DNA from 2 places in the Georgenia sunbinii genome. Region 1 is predicted to be linked to the other one. Evidence: riboswitches for the same ligand, from Rfam matches in the RefSeq annotation. Region 1 holds a riboswitch; the other holds the start of a gene.
The links. Region 1 has a riboswitch for thiamine pyrophosphate ahead of V2J52_RS05810 (thiamine ABC transporter substrate-binding protein). Riboswitches for the same ligand answer to the same signal wherever they lie in the genome.
Positions count from the first base shown of each region.

Region 2: linked by a shared signal. The riboswitch ahead of V2J52_RS00490 (YkoF family thiamine/hydroxymethylpyrimidine-binding protein) and the one ahead of V2J52_RS05810 (thiamine ABC transporter substrate-binding protein) in region 1 are both predicted to bind thiamine pyrophosphate.

Region 1 covers NZ_JAZGOL010000002.1:316,475-319,863, reverse strand. The annotation lists gene V2J52_RS05815 (ABC transporter permease) at 1-590, opposite strand, end outside; gene V2J52_RS05810 (thiamine ABC transporter substrate-binding protein) at 590-1,690, opposite strand; TPP riboswitch at 1,751-1,854, opposite strand; gene V2J52_RS05805 (DUF4235 domain-containing protein) at 2,043-2,300, shown strand; gene mnhG (monovalent cation/H(+) antiporter subunit G) at 2,331-2,810, opposite strand; gene V2J52_RS05795 (MrpF/PhaF family protein) at 2,807-3,301, opposite strand; gene V2J52_RS05790 (Na+/H+ antiporter subunit E) at 3,298-3,389, opposite strand, start outside.
Region 2 covers NZ_JAZGOL010000001.1:100,099-103,487, reverse strand. The annotation lists gene V2J52_RS00495 (protein adenylyltransferase SelO) at 1-1,387, shown strand, start outside; TPP riboswitch at 1,432-1,538, shown strand; gene V2J52_RS00490 (YkoF family thiamine/hydroxymethylpyrimidine-binding protein) at 1,583-2,245, shown strand; gene V2J52_RS00485 (ECF transporter S component) at 2,242-2,838, shown strand; gene V2J52_RS00480 (ABC transporter ATP-binding protein) at 2,831-3,389, shown strand, end outside.

The DNA.
Region 1 (3,389 bases):
TCGGCACGGGGGTCGAGCCGTTCCCACATCCCGCCGACGGTCCGTACCACCACGGAGTAGTTGAAGAACACCAGCGCGGCGACGATCGCGGCGAAGCTGCCGTCGAGGCCGAGGAAGCCGAGCGGTCCGGTCTCGACGAGCAGTGATCGGAACGCCACTCCGACGACGACGGTCGGCAGCACGAACGGCACCGTGATGAAGCCGCGCAGCACGCGCCGGCCGCGGAACCGGCGCCGGTAGAGCACGTACGCGCCGGGCAGCCCGAGCAGCAGCGACACCACGGTGCCGGCGACGGACTGCGCCACCGTGGTGCCGAGGATGCGCCAGGTCCGGGGTCGCGACAGCACCTCGGCGGCGCCGGTGAGGTCCAGCGCCCCGCCGTCGACCAGGCCGCGGCCGGCCATCGTCAGCACCGGCCACAGGAAGAACACCCCGAGGAAGGCCAGCGGCAACCCGGCGGCCAACGACCAGCCGAGCGCCGCCGTCACCGACGGGCGACGGCGGCGCGGCGCCCACCGCGCGCCGCCGTCGACCGGTGCCGGGCGGGCGGCCGACGCCGCCGGGTCCGCCTCGGCCAGGACTCGGGTCATCAGCCGATGACGATCTCGGTCCACGTCCGGATCCACTCGTCGCGCCCGGCGGCGATGTCCGCGGGGTCGACCCCGTGCGGGTTCTCGCTCACCGGAGCGTGCTCAGCCCACTCCACGGGCAGGGTGGCGTCCGGGTCGGCGGGGTACATGTACATCTGGCCGGGGATGTCCTCCTGCACCTCGGGCGAGAGGAGGAAGTCGATGAACGCCTCCGCCCCCTCAGGGTTCTGCGCGCCGGCGAGGACCCCGGCGTACTCCGTCTGCCGGAAGCAGGTGTCGAGCAGCGCACCGGTGCGGCCGGGCTCTTCCGCGGCCGGTGAGGAGGAGTAGGACAGCACGAGCGGCCGGGGCCCGGCACCCTCGGAGCCGGAGAAGTCGACGTAGTAGGCGTCGGACCAGCCCTCGGTGACCCGCACGCCGTTGGCGGTCAGGTCCTGCCAGTACTGCTGCCAGCCGTCGTCCCCGAAGGCACCGACGGTGGCGAGCAGGAAGGACAGGCCGGGCGAGGAGGTCGCGGGGTTGGTGACGACGAGCAGGTCGGCGTACTGGGGGTCGGTGAGGTCCTCGAGGGTCGCCGGCTCCTCGATGCCATGGTCGGCGAACCACTCGTGGTCGATGTTGATGCAGACGTCACCGAAGTCGATCGCGGTGAGAGCGCCCTCATAGCCCTCGGCCGGCGCGCCGGCCGGCTCGTAGGGCGCGAGCACGCCGGCGTCCAGCGCCCGGGCGGCGAAGGAGTTGTCGATGCCGTAGACGACGTCACCCAGCGGGTTGTCGGCGGTGAGGATGAGCTGGTTGACCAGCGCACCGCCGTCGCCCGGCGCCACCTGGGTGACCCGGTAGCCGGTGGCTTCCTCGAACGAGGCGATCAGCCCCTCGCTGAGGTTGAACGAGTCGTGGGTCACGACGGTGAGCTCGCCACCGGAGTCGGTGGCCGAGCCGCCGTCGGTGGCAGGGTCGTTGCTCGACCCGCCGTCCCCGCTGCCGAGGACGCTGCAGCCGCCGGCGACCAGCAGCGCGGCAGCGGTGGCGGTGGCGGTGGCGCCGAGCAGCCGCCGGCTGCCGGCAGTCCGGCCGCTCGGGTGGTGGTGGTTGGTCATCATTCGGTGTCCTCCTCAGGATCAAGGAGGGGCCGCGCCCACCGGTGGTCGGTGGGGCACGGGGAGAGAATCCCGACTTCCTTCGCCGGTGCTAGCCGGGCAGGTTCGAGGGTCTGCGGTCTGCCGCACTCTCAGCACCTCTCGGTGCTCCCCTGTCGTTCCAGGCCATCCTAACCCCGGGGCCGCGCGAGTGCGGCCCGGCTCGAGGCAGGCGGCGCGTGGACAATCCCGCTGTCGGCGAGAGGGGGTGGGTGAGGGGGCTGAGAGAGGGCTGAGAGGGGGGTGGGTGGTGCGCCGGGGGGCGGTGGCCGATAGTTTGGGGCGAGTCATTCACGCACGCGGACGGAGAAGCATGGACATCGGCTGGAAGATCGTCAGTGCCGGCTCGGCAGTTGTTGCCGGGCTGGTCGCCAACAAGGTGCTCGACATCGGCTGGAAGGCCGTCACCGGTCACGAGCCTCCGGGCGACGACCCGAACGACCCGTCCATCAGCCTCGTCGAGATCGTCATCTTCGCCGCCGTCAGCGGCGCGATCATCGGGATCAGCCGGCAGCTCGCCCAGGCCGGCGCGGCCAAGTGGTACGGCGGTCCGATCGAGCAGAAGCCCTGACGGTCGCGGTGCCGCGCTGACTGACCGTGGTCAGCGCGTCCCGTCGTCCTCGTCGCCCGGCTCCCGGGCAGCGGACTCCGGGTCGGTGCGCTCCGCGCGCTCCCGGCGCTCGGCCTCCTGCTCGGCACGTTCGGCCTCGAGCCGGTCGAGCTCGTCGAGCTTGTCGGCCCGCTCGAGGTCCTCGGTGAGCTCGTCGACCACCATGAGCTCAGCATCCACCTTGCCGGTCCGGTAGCCGGCCCGGCTGAGCATGTGCGCCGAGATGGGTGCGGTGACCAGCTGGAACGCGACCACGAGCACGAGCGCAAAGGTCATCGCCAGGCTGCGCAGCGTCAGCGCCAGCCCGGTCATCAGCAGCATGAGGCCGAAGACCTGCGGCTTGGTCGCCGCGTGCATCCGTGACACCAGGTCCGGCAGCCGCAGCGCGCCGAGACCCGCGACGACCGCGAGCATCGAGCCCAGCAGCAGGAAGACGGCGCCGACGAGGTCGGCGACCTCAACCGCGGTCATCGCTCACCACCTCGTTCGTCGGCGTCGGCCACCCGGCCCCGCTGCCGCGGGCCGGACACCCCCGGGTCCTTGGCGGGGTCCAGCACCGCGATGACGACGCCGTCCTCGTCCACGTCGTGCACCGCCGGCGCGTCGTCATCGTCATCGTCATCGTCATCGTCATCGTCAGCCGCCGCCTCGCGCTCGGCGAGGATCTGCCGCAGCTCGTCCTTGGTGAGGATCCGCGCCTCGTCGGCGGACTCGAGCACCGCGAACCGTGCGATCGACACCGAGCCGACGAAGCCGACGAGGGTGAGGACGATGAGCACCGGGATGAGGTCGGCGCGGCGCGTGATCGCGGCCATCACCGCGATGGTGCCGAGGACGGTCGCGGTGATCAGGTCGAGGGCGAAGATGCGGTCGAACATGCTCGGGCCGCGCTCGAGGCGGACGAGCGCGAGGATCGCCGCGATGAGCAGCAGGACGAAGCACAGCGTGTAGATGACGCTCATCGGCGCTCCTCGGTGTCCCGGCGTGCGACGACGTCGTCCTGGATCCGCTGCCCGCTGCGGGAGACCAGGTACCCGGCACGGGAGGTGC
Region 2 (3,389 bases), on a different contig from region 1:
GCGCCTGCTGGTCCTGAACGAGCCCCTCGCCGCCGAGCTCGGCATCGACCCCGACCTCCTCCGCAGCGACGACGGCGCCCGGCTCCTCACCGGCAACCACCTGCCCGACGGCGCCACCCCGGTCGCGCAGGCCTACGCCGGCCACCAGTTCGGGGTCCCGGTCCCGGTACTCGGCGACGGGCGGGCGCTGCTGCTCGGGGAGCTCACCGACACCGCCGGCGGCACCCGCGACCTCCACCTCAAGGGCTCCGGCCCCACGCCCTTCGCCCGCGGTGGCGACGGGTTCGCCGCCGTCGGCCCCATGCTGCGCGAGTACATCGTGAGCGAGGCGCTGCACGCACTGGGCGTCCCCACCACTCGCTCGCTCGCCGTCGTCGCCACCGGCCGGCCGGTCTACCGCGAGACCACGCTGCCCGGCGCGGTGCTCGCCCGGGTGGCGAGCAGCCACCTGCGAGTGGGCAGCTTCCAGTACGCCCGCGCCACCGGCGACGCCGACCTCCTGCGGCGGCTGGCCGACCACGCCATCGCCCGGCACCACCCGGCCGCCGCCGACGCCGCCAACCCCGTTCTCGCGCTCTACGAGGCGGTGCTCGACGCGCAGGCACGGCTCATCGCGCAGTGGATGCTCGTCGGCTTCGTGCACGGAGTGATGAACACCGACAACACCACCATCTCTGGCGAGACCATCGACTACGGCCCGTGCGCGTTCCTCGACACCTTCGACCCGGCCACCGTCTTCAGCTCCATCGACATCCAGGGCCGTTACTCCTACGGCAACCAGCCCCTAGTCGCGCAGTGGAACCTCGCGCGGCTCGCCGAAGCCCTCCTGCCGCTCATCGACGAGGACGAGGACGACGCCGCCGCGCTCGTCACCGCCTCGCTGCAGACCTTCCCCCACCGGTACTCCGCCGCGTGGACGGCCGGCATGCGGCGCAAGCTCGGGCTCCAGACCAGCAATGACGAAGCGACCAACGACGAGACCACCGACGACGACGCGGCCGCCGTCGTCTCGGACCTCGCCCCGCTCCTCACCGAGACCCGTCCCGACCACATCACCTTCTTCCGCCGGCTCGCGTCTGCCGCCCGCGGTGACACCGCCCCGGTGCTTGAGCTCACCGGTGACGCGCCCGGCGTCACCGACTGGCTGGACCGCTGGCGCCGGCTGCAGCCCGACGCCGCGCAGATGGACGCCGTCAACCCGGTGTACATCCCGCGCAACCACCTCGTCGAGGAGGCCCTGGACGCCGCCACCGCGGGCGACCTCGAGCCGGTCGACCGGCTGCTCGACGCGGTGACCCGCCCCTACGACGTGCGCCCGGGCCTCGTCCGCTACGCCGAGCCGGGCCCGGCCGCCGCCAGCCCGTACGTCACGTACTGCGGCACCTGAGATGCCGGCCGGTTGGACATCCCCGGGCCGCCTGTCTACGGTCGTGCCAACCCCCGGGGAGCGCCAGCGGCGCTGAGAGTGCGGAGAATCCGCAGACCCGTCAACCTGATCCGGTTCGTACCGGCGTAGGGAGTAGGGCGTCTGCCGGCCAACCCGTCGGCGGGGCTTGAAGTACCCGTGGGCCGGAGAGGTCCCATGAGCACCATCGACCAGCCCGCCGCGACCGGCGAGGTCGCACCGCGCCAGCTCGGCATCGGCATGCGGTTCAGCATCCACCCCCACTGCGACGACTTCGTCGACGTCATCCTCGGCGCGCTCGGCGACGTCGAGCGCGCCGGGCTCACCGCCGGCCTCGACGTGGTGACCGACGACGTCAGCACCTACGTCACCGCCCGTGACGCACCGGCCGAGCAGCAGCTCGCCCGCTACCTCGCGGGCGTCATCGCCGCGGCGTCCCGTCGCAGCGGCGGTGGGCACGTCGTCGCCCACGCGATGTTCTCCCGCGGCTGCCCGGGAGAGGTCAGCTGCGACCTCGCGGTCACCGGGCTGCCCGGCGCGACCCCCGTCGACCTCCCCGCCACCGGCGTCCCGGCCGCCGCCCACTGGTCGCTGTACCCGCTGCTGGACAGCGGCTCGGACCACGGCGATCACCTGCCGATCATCGAGGCGGCGATCGCCCGGGCCAAGGAGCGCGGCACGGTGGCCAGCACGCACTACGCGACGCGGCTCAGCGGCGACGTCGCCGACGTGCTCGCCACCGCCGTCGACGCCTGGGCCGAGGTCGGCGCCCGGGTGCCGCACGTCGTCACCCACCTCACCGTCTCGGTCGGCTCCCCGACGACCGTGCCGCAGCCGTGAGCGCGCGCCGCTCGTCCTGGCAGCTGAAGGACCTCATGCTCATGGTGGTCATGGGCGTGGTCTTCGGCTTCGTCTACTGGGTGCTGGTCCAGGCGTGGAACGGGCTGGCGATCGCCATGGGTCCGGCCGGGGACCTCGCCCAGCACGTGCTGTTCGGCGGCTGGCTGCTCGTCGCGCCGATCGTCATCGCCATCGTCCGACGGCCGTTCGCCGGCGTCATCGCCGAGGTGCTCGCCTCGGTGGTGGAGTTCGTCTTCCTCGGCTCACCGGTGGGGCCGACGCTGATGATCGCCGCCGCGATCCAAGGGCTCGGCTGCGAGCTGCCGTTCCTCCTCACCCGCTACCGGCGGTTCGGCTGGGGCGTGTTCGCCGTCGCCGGGCTGCTCGGTGCCGCCCTGGTGTTCTTCTACTCGGCGTTCCGGGCCGGCTGGTACGGGCAGGACATCTTCGCCCTCCGGCTGGTGATGCAGCTGGTCTCCGGCGTGGTGCTCGGCGGGCTGCTCGCCAAGGTCATCGTCGACGCGCTGGCGCGGACCGGCGTCGTCGACAACTTCGCCATCGGCCACAGCCTCGCCGGAGCCGGCCGTGGCTGACGGCGTGGCTGACGTCGTGCTCGACGGCGTGTCGATCCGGTTCCCTCGCCGCGCCGAGCCGGTGCTGCGCGGCGTCGATCTCCGCACCGCGCCCGGTGAGGAGGTCCTCGTCCTCGGCGCCTCGGGCTCGGGGAAGTCCACCGTGCTGCACACCATCTCCGGGGTGGTGCCGCACTCGGTGACCGCCGATCTCCGGGGTACCGTGACGGTCGCCGGCACCCGGACCACCGACACCACGGTGGTCGATCTCTCCCGGCGCGTCGGCGTGCTGCCGCAGGACCCGTCGGCCGCGGTGTGCCTTCCCGACGTCGAGCAGGAGCTCGCGCTGCCGCTGGAGAACCGCGCGGTCGACCCTGCCGCGATCGGCCCGGCGATCGACGCAGCGCTCGAGGTCGTCGGCGCGGCGCACCTGCGCCACCGGGCGACCGCCGAGCTCTCCGGCGGGGAGTCGCAGCGGGTCGCGCTCGCCGCGGCGCTCGTCGGGCAGCCTTCGGTGCTGCTGCTGGACGAGCCGACCTCGATGCTCGACCCCGACGGCGTCGCGGACGTCC